Regions from separate parts of the Ilumatobacter coccineus YM16-304 genome, predicted to be linked through region 2. Evidence: predicted binding sites of a transcription regulator. Region 2 holds the regulator's gene; the other holds the start of a gene.

Region 1 (5,958 bases), 520 kb from region 2:
AGGCACTGCTCGTCGCCACCGGAACCGACGTCGAGTTCTGCGACAACCCACTCATGACCCCAGCGCGGGGAGCCGATCGCTGATGGCCGATGCGTGCTGCGGCGGCGAGCCGGCCTCCATCGACGACGAGGTGGCGGGACTCGCCGACCGCTGGAAGATGATCGCCGCGGCCGTTGCCGCGGTGGCCTGGGTGGTCGGCATGTTCGCCGAACACGGTGGCGCGTTCGGCGACGGGTCGGCGGTCGCCGACGTGGCGTTCGTCGTCGCGGTCGTCGCCGGCGGGTCGACGTTTGCGCCGGGGGCCGTGACGGGCCTGCTGCGCGGGCGCTTGGGCGTCGCGCTGCTCATGACGATCGCTGGTGTCGGAGCGATCCTGCTCGGTCAACTCGGCGAAGCGGCGGCGCTCGCGTTCCTGTTCTCGGTGTCCGAGGCGCTCGAGGAGTGGGCGATCACCAAGTCGCGTCGCGGTCTGCGAGCGGTGCTGCAACTCGTACCCGACACCGCCACGATCCGCCGGGGCGACGACCAGATCGAGGTGCCGACCGACGAGGTCGGGATCGGCGACGTGCTGGTGGTGCGCGCCGGCGAGCGCATCGCCACCGACGGGACGATCCGATCCGGTCGCACGACACTCGACGTGTCGGCGGTGACCGGCGAGTCGATCCCGGTCGATGCCGAGCCGGGCGATGCGGTGTTGGCCGGCAGCGTCAACGGCGGCGGCCTCGTCGACGTGGAGGTCACGGCCCCGTCGTCCGACAGCACTCTGGCCCGCATCGTCCGCGCGGTCGAGGAGGCACAGGATCGCAAGGGGCGCTCGCAGCGACTCGCCGACCGGATCGCCAAGCCGCTCGTGCCCGGCATCCTCGTGGTCGCCGCAGCGATCGCCATCATCGGCTCACTGCTCGGCGACCCCGGGCTCTGGGTGCAGCGAGCACTGGTCGTTCTGGTCGCGGCGTCGCCGTGTGCGTTCGCCATCGCCGTTCCCGTCACCGTCTTCGCTTCGATCGGTGCGGCCACCCGGGCCGGACTCGTCGTCAAGGGCGGCGCCGCGCTCGAGGCACTCGCGCTGGTCGACACCGTGGCCCTCGACAAGACAGGCACGCTCACCCGCAACCAGCCGACCGTGATCGACACGATCGCCGCGCCGGGCGCCGACGAGCGTGACGTGCGCACGCTCGCAGCGGCTGTCGAGTCGAACAGCGATCACCCGCTGGCCGCGGCGATCGTCGCTGCGGCCGGCGGCTCGATCCCGTCCGCTGCCGACGTCCAGACGATCGCCGGTCACGGCATCACTGGCGTCGTCGAGGGCTCACTCGTTCGAGTCGGCAAGCCGGGCTTCGTCGACACCGACCACCTCGGCGACGCCGTCGAACGACTCCAGCGCGACGGAGCGACGGTCGTCGTGGTCGAGCGCGACGGCCACACGATCGGCGCGATCGCGATCCGCGACGAGCTCCGCCCCGAGGCTGCCGCCGTCGTGCAGCAGTTGCGGTCGGACCTCGACGTGCGGGTCGTGATGCTCAGCGGCGACAACACGGCGACGGCGGCCGCGATCGGTCGCGACGCCGGCATCGACGACGTTCGCGGTGGCCTCCTCCCTGCCGACAAGACCGCGGCGGTGGTCGCACTCCAGACGACGGGCACGGTCGCCATGGTCGGCGACGGCATCAACGACGCTCCGGGGCTCGCGACCGCCGATGCCGGCATCGCGATGGGCGTCGGAGGCACCGACGTGGCGGTCGAGGCGGCCGACATCGCCATCATGGGCGATCGCCTCACCCACCTCCCCGACCTGCTTCGGCACGCTCGGCGGACACGTTCGATCATGTTGCAGAACCTGGCGATGTCGGGGCTGATCATCGCCGTCTTGATCCCGGTGGCGGCGACCGGTCTTCTCGGGCTCGGCGCGGTGGTCGCCACGCACGAGATCGCCGAGATCGTCGTGATCCTCAACGCCCTCCGAGCACGAGGGAGCATCGCCGTCGGCCACTCCGCCGGGCATGCTCTCACGCCGACACCAGCCGACCACGCCGCCGGCGACAAGCGAGCCGTTCATGCCTGACCTCCGCCGACTCACGACGCCGCAACTCGTTCGCGACGTCATCGCCGCCGAACTCGACGCCGCACGAGAGGCCGACGATCCGTGGCCGCATCTCGAGCGAGCGCACATCGCATCACAGCCGTGGGCGTGGCCGCACACGAGGGTGCATGCCGCCATGTTCGCCACGGCGATCCGCCAACGCGACCGACGTGAGGCCGTCGGCCAGGTCGTCCGCATCGTCGTCGCCGGCCCGGGTTCACTCGCCGGCCGCTACCCGTCGGGCAACACCGGCCGATCCGACGTTCCCCTCACCCAGGTCGCCCCGGTCCCCGACGACCTCCGCGCCCTCCTCGACCAAACCACCTGACCGCCCGGACGGCAGAACCGGCTGACGCTTTCGGTCTGATCGGGTGGCTCACGTACTGTCGCGGCATGACGACGCCCACGCTCTCCCGCAACGACGATGTGTTCGTGCTCGACTTCGGCGACGATGAGAACGTCACCAGTGAGGCCTGGGTCGCCTCGATCCACGAACTCCTCGATCAGGTCGCGGCTGCCGAAGGGCCGCGAGCCCTCGTCACCACCGGGTCGGCGAAGCACTACTCCAACGGACTCGACGTGCCGTACATGGCCACGCTCAGCCCCGGCGATGTCGCCGACTACGTCGAGCGAGTCCTCGAGATTCCGCGCCGGATCATGCTCCTCGGCGTCCCGACCGCGGCCGCGGTCAACGGCCACGCCTTCGGTATGGGAGCGTTCCTCGTCATCGCGCACGACCACGCCGTCATGCGCGCCGACCGCGGCTTCGTCTGCTTCCCCGAAGTCCACCTCGGCATGCCGTTCACCGAATCGCTGCTCGACGTGGCGAGCGCAGCACTCGCGCCACGCACACTTCGTCAGGCCCTCTCGACCGGCCATCGATACGGCGGAGCCGACGCCGTCGCCGCCGGCATCGTCGACTCGACGGCCCCGCTCGACGAGCTGACGTCGACCGCGTCGGCACTCGCGAGCAGCCTCGCATCGACCGCAGGCCCGAACCTGGCGTTGATCAAGCGTCAACTCCTCCCCACCATCGCTGCGCGCAGCACCACCCCGGCCTGACGCGCAACGACCGCATGGAGATCGACCGACACATCCCGTTCGACCTCGTGCGACCCACCACGCGGCTGCACGCAGCGTGGCTCGATGCGCGACGAGAATGGGGGCCCGGCTTCCACGAAGACGGATTCGGACTCCAACCCACCGACGACGTCGAGTCGCCGGCAGGCTTCGCAGCGCTGGTCGAGCGACTGAGCGACGACCCGGAACCCACCGACGCAGCATCGTCGCCAGGAATCCGCTGCCGGTACCGATGGATCGTCGAGGACGATCGCGTGCTCGGCGGGATCATGCTGCGCTACGGGGTCGGCGAGATGCTCGACCGCAGCGGCAACATCGGATACGGCATCCGGCCGTCCGCCCGCGGACGCGGGGTCGCCACGTGGGCGCTCGGCGAGATGGTCGACGAGGCGAGGGCGATCGGCCTCGAACGCGTGCTGGTCGTGTGCGAGCGCGACAACCTGGCGTCGGCGAGGACGATCGAAGCCAGCGGCGGCGTGCTCGAACCCGGAGCCGAGGAGACCGGCGGCGTACGCCGCTACTGGATCGACACGACTCGCTGACCGAAGATTCTTCCGAGAATTTCGTGCCGCTCAGGAGCCCGAAGACGGGCCCAGAGCGCGCTTCGTCGAGCAAACGCTCGCCGCTCCCCCGCCCCCGACCAGCTCGCGCGAACGCCACGCCCAGGCCACCCCAGTGCCGGCTCGCACCAGCCCACCGGCACCCGTCGAAGTCGCTGGCACGCACCGCATGACACCGGTTGCCCGCCAGGTGAGTTGGTGTAGAATCGTACACATGTTCTAGTTGTTGATCGAGGAGCTGGCCGAGTGTTCGCCACGGCAACTCGATGCCGCACTCGCCGAGGCCGAACTCGATCGCCGGCGCGCCGAAGCCCGCATCTCTGCCGTCACCGCCCTCATCTCCGCTCGGGGCGGCTACCGCGACCACGGCTACCGCTCGATGCGCACCTACCTCAAGGGTCAGCTCAACTGCTCCGGGTCGGCCGCCAACAAGATCCGCAGGCGCGCCGATGCCATGAACCTCCACCCCACCGTCGGCGAGGCGCTCCTCGCCGGTCGCGTCGGGAGCGAGCAGGTCGACCTCCTCGCCAAGGCGGCCTCCCACCCCGTCGCTGGCGATCGTTTCGCCGAATTCGAACCGCAGTTGCTCGATCACGCCGAGCACCTCGAGTACCGAGACTTCGACACCGTCATCGGCCACTTCATCACCCAGGCCGACCCCGACGGATCGTTCGACTCCCAACGCTTCCACGAAGACGAACGCACCGCCTGGGTGGCCGACATCAACGGATCCGTCGACGTCCACGCCTCCGGCGGCTCCCCACTCGCCGCTGCCGAGATGAAAGCGATCTTCGATGCCGCGGTGGAGGCCGAGTTCCATGCCGACTGCGCCGCCCGGCGCGCCGAACACGGCGACAACGCGCACGCCATGCCGTTGCCGCGCACACTGCAGCAGCGCAAGTTCGACGCCCTCCACAACATCTTTCTCGCCTCGGTCACCGCGCCCGTCGACGGAAAGGCTCCCGAGCCGCTCGTCAACATCGTCATCGACCACGTCACCGCCGGTCGAGTACTCGCAGCGCACGGTCTCACCGACACACCGAACCTGCTCGGCCTCGACGACACGACATTCGACGAAGCACACGAGAACCTGCTCGACCGACACTGCACCATCGGCGACACCCCGATCCACCCCGACGATGCACTCACCGCCATGATCACCGGGCGCGTCCGCCGAGCGATCGTCGACGCCGACCGCGTCACGATCGACCTCGGCCGCAGCCAACGACTCTTCACCGGCAAAGCCCGCGACGCCGCACAACTCCTCGCCACCACGTGCACCCACCGCGGCTGCGACATCCCCGCCAAACTGTGCGACATCGACCACCGCGCTGAATGGGCCAGCGACGGCGGTCCCACCGACCAACGCAACGCGATGCCGCTCTGCGGCGCTCACGACCGCTGGAAACACACCAATCACATCCGCACTCGACGCGCCGCCAACGGACGCATCTATCTCATCAGACCCGACGGCAGCACCATCAAACCCGTCGGCGAGACCGAACCCGACTGGGCCGAACCGCACCCTCACGCGCCGAGCGACCCATTCGCCCGCTTCGGTCGTCCGCTCACCCTCTCCGAGCTCACCGGCCGACCCGTGCCACCGACCCACGAGTGGACGATCCATCGCATCGATTTCAACGAACTCCGCACTCGCTGACTCGTCGAGAGTTCGGCGACCGTCGGTCGGAATGGAACAATCGGCGTGTCATGACACCTCCGCTCGTTCTCGCTGGCCAGTACGGATCGCCGTACACCCTCAAGATGCGCGGCGTGCTGCGCTACCGACGCATCCCGTTCCAGTGGATGCTGCGCAACTCCAAGTGGGACGACCTGCCGGCTCCCCCGGTCCCGATCATCCCGGTCATCGCCTATCGCACCGCCGATGGCGGCTACGGCGATGTCACCGTCGACTCGTCGCCGCAGATCATGCGTCTCGAGCGCGAGTACGCCGACCGCAGCATCGTGCCGACCGACCCGGCGCTCGCGTTCATCGACATGCTGATCGAGGACTACGCCGACGAGTGGGTCACCAAGATGATGTACCACTACCGCTGGGCCTACGCTCCCGACATCGACAAGGCGGGCAAGCTGCTCCCGATCTCGCGCGATCTGCAGATGGGGTCCGACGAACTCCGCGAGAGCTACGAGTTCATCACACAGCGTCAGATCGAACGCCGAGGCCTGGTCGGGTCGACCGAGTGGAACGCACCGATCATCGAAGGCTCGTACGAGCGC
Region 2 (5,958 bases):
CGCTTGTTGAACGCGACGAGGCTCACGGCGGTTGCCGGGAGACGCCAGTTGGTGAGCACGTGACGGGCCCGCTCGGTGAGCACCCGCGTCTTGCCGGAGCCCGCCGGGGCGATGATGCGTGCTGCACCACCCGGGTGCGTCACCGCTGCGAGTTGATCGGGCGCCAGGTCGGCAGCACACGTGTTGGTGATCGGAACGTCGAACGAAGCGTGGTCGATCGCAGTGGCATGGATGACGGCCACGCCGTCGATCGGATCGACGAACCGCATCGGCCCGCCATCGATCCATGCCCGCGTCCCGTCGGGCAGGGTCACGTCGCCGACGCCGTCGTCGGTTGCGGCCAGGCCGGCGGCGATGGCGTGGTCGAGCGCGAGCCACGACGGTTGCGCTCCGCGTGCGTCGACCGAGTTGGCCCAGATCAGGAGATGGAGCTCGTCGCCGGCGAACGAGAACTTGGCACCGACCGCCTCGGGCGCTGCGTCGGTCATCAGCATCGGCTGACGTTCGAAATCGACCGCCAGTTCGATCACCAACCGCTCGCCGGCGAGCGCGGCCGCCCGCAAGAAGACGACCGCTTGGTCGGGCGCACCCAGCACCCCTTGGTCGATGCTGATGCGCTTGGCGTCGGCCCACACTCCGGTGGCGGGATCGCCGGGTGCGACGATGAGGTGACGACCGAGACGATCGGGGCCGGGACGCGCCGGTGCCACGCCTCGGGCCACCTCGCGAACGGCGGCCGGTCGTGCTGACGCCGTGCTCGGGGCCGGCGGACGCGATGCGGTGGCAGACCTGGGCGGTGCGGTGTTCCCGAGGAACGCGGCGTCGTCGGGAGGCGGTACCTCGGCGCTCGGCAGGTCGACCTCCTGCTCCCCGTTGTCGGTCCAGCACTGGCGCACCTGTGCGGGTCGGTCGTGCTCTCCACCGCAATATGCGCACGAAATCGCCATGCGGAGAACTTACCCAACCGAGTCCCGGACCGCACACTTGTTCGATCCAGCACTCGCCGACGGACCCGGCCGTCTCGGCACGGGTTCGCATGCCTGGCCGATGGCCCGGCCTCGGGCTACCAGGCGATCTCGGGGAAGCCGTAGGTGACGCAGAGCCCGTAGCCGTTGACGATCAACAACGAGGCGATGATGGCCCACACCATCCAGGCCCGCCGCCGACGGGTGGCGCCGAAGGCCTCGGCGCGCAGCGTGGCGGGCATGTACCACTCGGGCAGCAGCGCCGCGCCGGGGTCGCCGGCGCCGAACGGCACCGCATCGACATCGGGTTCGATCGACGGATCGGCGGCGAGCGCGAGTTCGGTCAACTCGGCATCGGAGAACGGCATGCCACCGTCGGCCGACGACGGCGTGGCGAGCGATGAGTCCTCCATCCTCGCGACGCTAGTCGTGGAGAGTGACAGGCCGGCCGCGGCGTTCAACACAGGTACAGGGAACTGCCCCCCAAGCATCGACGCGGGCCTCGGAAGGCACGCTCGTCGACACCGTCTTGCCGTGTGAGCCGCCGCAGCCGGCAACGCAAGACAACCTAGAGGTGAACCCCTGTGCAACGGAAGTGGACAACCCTGTGAATTCCAGTTTTTCTGGTGGGACAACCCTGTGCACGGCCTGTGGATGTCTGCGCTGCTGGAGGTCTCGATCCGAGCCTCGGCACCGGCCGTTCCGCGATCGCCGGCCAGTCTCCACCCGGCCGCCGTTCCGCGCGCCGAGGCCGTGCATCGATCACGGCGACGAATCCCCAGCTCAGCGGCACAGCGACCGGCCGCGAGGCGTGGCAGGCTGTACGTGATGCGCCAACTCCTTCCCACCCCGGATCGGCAGATCACCATCGCCGAGGCCTACGCCGCTCCCCTCGGCACACGCTCCGACCGCCCGTGGGTCGGTCTCTCGATGGTCGCCTCGATCGACGGATCGACCGTGCTCGACGGCGCCTCGGGCGGACTCTCGAGCGAGAACGACATCGGCGTGCTCAGCCGACTGCGCCAGATCGCCGACGTGGTCGTGGTCGGCTCGTCGACCGTCGCGGGCGAAGGCTACGGACCACCCAAGAAGCCGGGGCAACGAATCGGCGTGCTCACTCGCTCGGGCGATGTCGACACGAACACCGAGCTGTTCACCTCCGGATCGGGGTTCATCATCACCACGACACGAGCCGAGATCAGCGACGATGCGATCGACGTGATCCGCGCCGGGGACGATGACATCGATCTGCACGCGGCGATCGCATCGATTCCGGATCTCTGCCCGGGCGCTGCGTTCGTCCAGGCCGAGGGCGGCCCCACGGTCAACGGGGCTTTCACCGCAGCCGACCTCTTCGATGAGATGAACATCACCACCTCCCCGGCGACCATCGGCGGAGCCGGCCCCCGGCTCGTGCACGACGGCCCGGACGTGACGCACCGATTCGAACTCGAGCAACTCCTGATCGACGACCAGTCGTTCGTCTTCAGCCGCTGGCGACGCCTGCGCTGACCCGGCGAACCGGCCACTCGGGCCGAGCGGCGTCAGGCATGACGGTCTGGACGCGACGGTCAGGACGGCTGCGGTGCGGAGGTCTTCTCGAGCAGTTCGATCTCACGGTTGAAATCGGACGCGCCGTTGAAGTTCTTGTAGACGCTCGCGAAGCGCAGGTACGACACGTCGTCGACGCAGCGGAGTTCGTCGAGGACGGTGAGCCCGACATCACTGGTGGTGACCTCGCTCCCGCGCAGGCGCACGGCGTCTTCGACCCGGGTCGCCATCTGTTCGAGCGCCTCGTCGTCGACGCCGCGCCCCTTGGTGGCGGCGCTCAGGCCGGCGACGACCTTGGCACGATCGAACGGCTGCACGTCGCCCGTCGACTTGATCACCGTGAGGGGAACGTGATCGACGCGCTCGAAGGTGGTGAAGCGGTGCGCACACCCGACACATTGCCGGCGGCGGCGGATCGCGCTGCCTTCCTCGGCCAGCCGGGAATCGACGACTTTCGTGTCATCGACGTGGCAGGCGGGGCAATGCACGGCGTCCAGCGTACCTCTACCTGTTGTCGACCGAAGCGACACCTCTCATACGAGTGCCTCGGCGTGACCACAGCGCTCCGACGGCGAGTTCGTGGCGAGATCTCGCCAGGGCGCTGATCAGGGCAGTTGGACGGCTTGACCGGCGATGATGCCGACGCCACCGTTGGCACGGATCAACGCATCGAGGTACCGGCCATGATCGATGTCACCACGGTAGGTCGACGCGATCGACCACATGGTGTCGCCCGACCGGGCGACGTGAGTGCGCACGACCGATTCGGTGTTCGCCGGCGAGACTTCGGAGGCAGCGGCAGGACCGCCTCCGAAGCTCGCCAGCACACCGCTGATCACCACGGCGAGCGTGGCGATCGTGAGCAGGGTGACCGCGACGGCGACGAGGCGCCGGGCGACGTAGTTGGGACGAGGCGATGCGCTTGCGGCCCGAGCGGCCGCCGGGCGACGTTCGGACGTGATGGGACGCTGGTAGGCGCCGATGCGGAACCCGTCGATGTGTCGTGGTGCGGCGGTTGCGATGGTCATGGTTCTCTCCCCAACAGAGCGGACGTTGTGACTGTTCGTCGAGTGTTCGCTTCGGAGCGGTTCACCCAACGTGTGTTCGATCGAAGAAGCGCCAGTGAACCACGGCCCGGCCACCGCGTCAACCCGTTCGGACAACTTTTTCGAACACACGTTTGTCGTACGGGTGTTTGACTGCGCACCGATCGATACCTAGAGTGTTCGTATGGCCCCAAAGATCAGCAAGCGCCAGCGCGACATCCTGACGTTCATCGAACAGCAGATGCGAGAGCGCGGTTTCCCGCCGTCGGTGCGCGAGATCGGCGAGGCCGTGGGCCTCACGTCCCCCTCCACGGTGCACAGCCACCTCAACACGCTGCAGCGACTCGGGTATCTGCGCCGTGACCCGAGCAAGCCGCGGGCGATCGAGGTCCGCTACGACCCGAACAGCGGCGCCGTCATGGAACGCCGCCCCACCCGTCACGTCCCACTCGTCGGCGACGTGGCGGCCGGCACCGACGTGCTCGCGGAAGAGAACGTCGAAGAGCTGTTGCCGCTCCCGGCCGACTTCACCGGCGAAGGCGAGCTCTTCATGTTGCGCGTGCGCGGTGACTCGATGATCGAACTCGGCATCCTCGACAAGGACTTCGTCGTCGCATCGCAGGTCGATCACCCCAACAACGGCGACATCGTCGTGGCCGGTATCCCCGGCGGCGAGGCGACCGTCAAGACCTACGAACGGTCGGGCGCCGACGTCACCCTGATCCCGGCCAACTCGAGCATGGAACCGATGACGTTCCGCGCCGACGAAGTCGAGGTGTACGGCAAGGTCGTCACCGTCATGCGCCGCTACTGATTTCGACGCTCGTCGCTCCCGGCGCCGGCGCTCGGGAGCGCCCCGACGGTCGATCGACGGGCATCACCCACGATCGGACGGGGCGACGCCTCGAACTCAGTCCGAGGTCGGCGGACGACTCGTGTTCCAACGGTCGACCTCCGTCGGCGCCGCCGACGGGTCTGCCTGCGTGACCTCGACCCCTCTCGGTGGGGTGGGCGTGTCGTCGCCCGGCCACCCGGTCTCGCCGTCGCCGCTGCCCGACCCCGGCTGTCCGGGCACCTGGCCGACGCCACCCGTCGGTGCCGCGCTCGGATGGCCCGCCGGTGGCGCGAACGGGTTGGCGTTCGGCACCGTCGGAGCCGGGTTCGCCCACATCGGGGCGGCACTGGGCGGAGGAGGTTGCGGCAGGCGATCGTCGTGCGGTTGCGTCGACGACGGGTACTGACCCGGCTGTCCGTACCCCCCGTACGTGGGTGGCGTCCCCTGCGCGTGGTACGGCGACGGTCCGGCGGGCGGCTGCGGCGCACCCTGACCCGGACCCGGCTGCGCGTACGGCGGTTGCGTGGGTTGCGTGTAGGGCGGCTGCGTCGGCTGCTGGTACGGCGGATGGGCCTGTGGCCAGGCACCCTGCGGTTGCGGCTGTGCCGGGGTCCACCCCGGTCCGGCGGGCTGACGCTTTCGACCGGCGACCATGGCGAGCAACAGCCCGACGACGAGGCCCAACAGGCCGATGGCGACGGCGGCGCCACGCAACAACGCCACCCCGGAGTTGGGATCGCGACCCACGGCCACGGCGAACTCTGCCGTGCTCGAGGCCTCCACACGCATCACGTGGTCACCGGGCTCGTCCACCTCGAGTGCCAGCACCGAGCGCCCCACGTAGTCGGACGTCGAGTAGGTGACGGTGTCGCTGCGGTCGTCGAGTTCGAGCTGACGCCCGTCCGGGTCGAGCACCGTGATGTCGATCTGTGGCCGTGACGCTCCGAGCTCGTAGTCCCCCGATGCCTCACAGTCGCCACGCACCTCGGCGAACGTGCCCTTCGATTCGACGAAGACGAGGTACTCCCCCGCCACCGAGAAGTCGAGCGTCGTGTCGCAGCCGATGGGGGCGCGAGCCAGGTTGGCGACGGCGTCGGTCCGTCGCGAGCCGCCCGCTGTCCACAGCGCGATCGCCGCGACGAGCCCGACGACCACGAGGGCTACGCCCAGCACGATCATCTTGGTGCGTTTCGGTTCGGACTCGCTCGCCATGACTGCTCCGCTCGTGGTCGTCGTCGTGTCGCTGGTCAGCCGGCCCGCAGGCGCTGGGCGACCAACTCGATCTGTTCGTCAGGTTGTACCACGGCCACGCGGACGAATCCCGTCCCATCGGCTCCGTAGAACTCACCCGGGCTCACCAACGCACCGCCGGCATCGGCGAGGCGTTCGGCGAACGCCCAGCCGTCGTCGACCGGGATCCACAGATAGAACGCGCCGTCGGGCAGCGGCACGGGCGTGCCCGACCATTCGCCGATCACCTCGGCGAGCAGATCCAAGCGAGCCCGGTAGCGAGCGCGCTGGACGTCGACGTGCTCGTCGTCGTCCAAGGCGGCGACCGCTG

What was found. The regulator LexA, encoded in region 2, represses DNA repair genes until DNA is damaged. The targets are predictions, from matches to a motif close to CGAACNNNNGTTCG.
Region 1: the regulator LexA is predicted to act here: its motif matches at 3,928-3,941, upstream of YM304_RS15790 (DUF222 domain-containing protein).

What each region holds. Positions count from the first base shown of each region.
Region 1 covers NC_020520.1:3,509,436-3,515,393, forward strand. The annotation lists gene YM304_RS15765 (ArsR/SmtB family transcription factor) at 1-83, shown strand, start outside; gene YM304_RS15770 (heavy metal translocating P-type ATPase) at 83-2,062, shown strand; gene YM304_RS15775 (DUF3703 domain-containing protein) at 2,055-2,408, shown strand; gene YM304_RS15780 (enoyl-CoA hydratase/isomerase family protein) at 2,474-3,142, shown strand; gene YM304_RS15785 (GNAT family N-acetyltransferase) at 3,157-3,702, shown strand; gene YM304_RS15790 (DUF222 domain-containing protein) at 3,944-5,380, shown strand; gene YM304_RS15795 (hypothetical protein) at 5,431-5,958, shown strand, end outside.
Region 2 covers NC_020520.1:2,991,595-2,997,552, forward strand. The annotation lists gene YM304_RS13490 (ATP-dependent helicase) at 1-947, opposite strand, end outside; gene YM304_RS13495 (hypothetical protein) at 1,064-1,378, opposite strand; gene YM304_RS13500 (dihydrofolate reductase family protein) at 1,794-2,477, shown strand; gene nrdR (transcriptional regulator NrdR) at 2,537-3,004, opposite strand; gene YM304_RS13510 (LysM peptidoglycan-binding domain-containing protein) at 3,122-3,544, opposite strand; gene lexA (transcriptional repressor LexA) at 3,747-4,376, shown strand; gene YM304_RS13520 (hypothetical protein) at 4,473-5,609, opposite strand; gene YM304_RS13525 (aminotransferase class I/II-fold pyridoxal phosphate-dependent enzyme) at 5,645-5,958, opposite strand, start outside.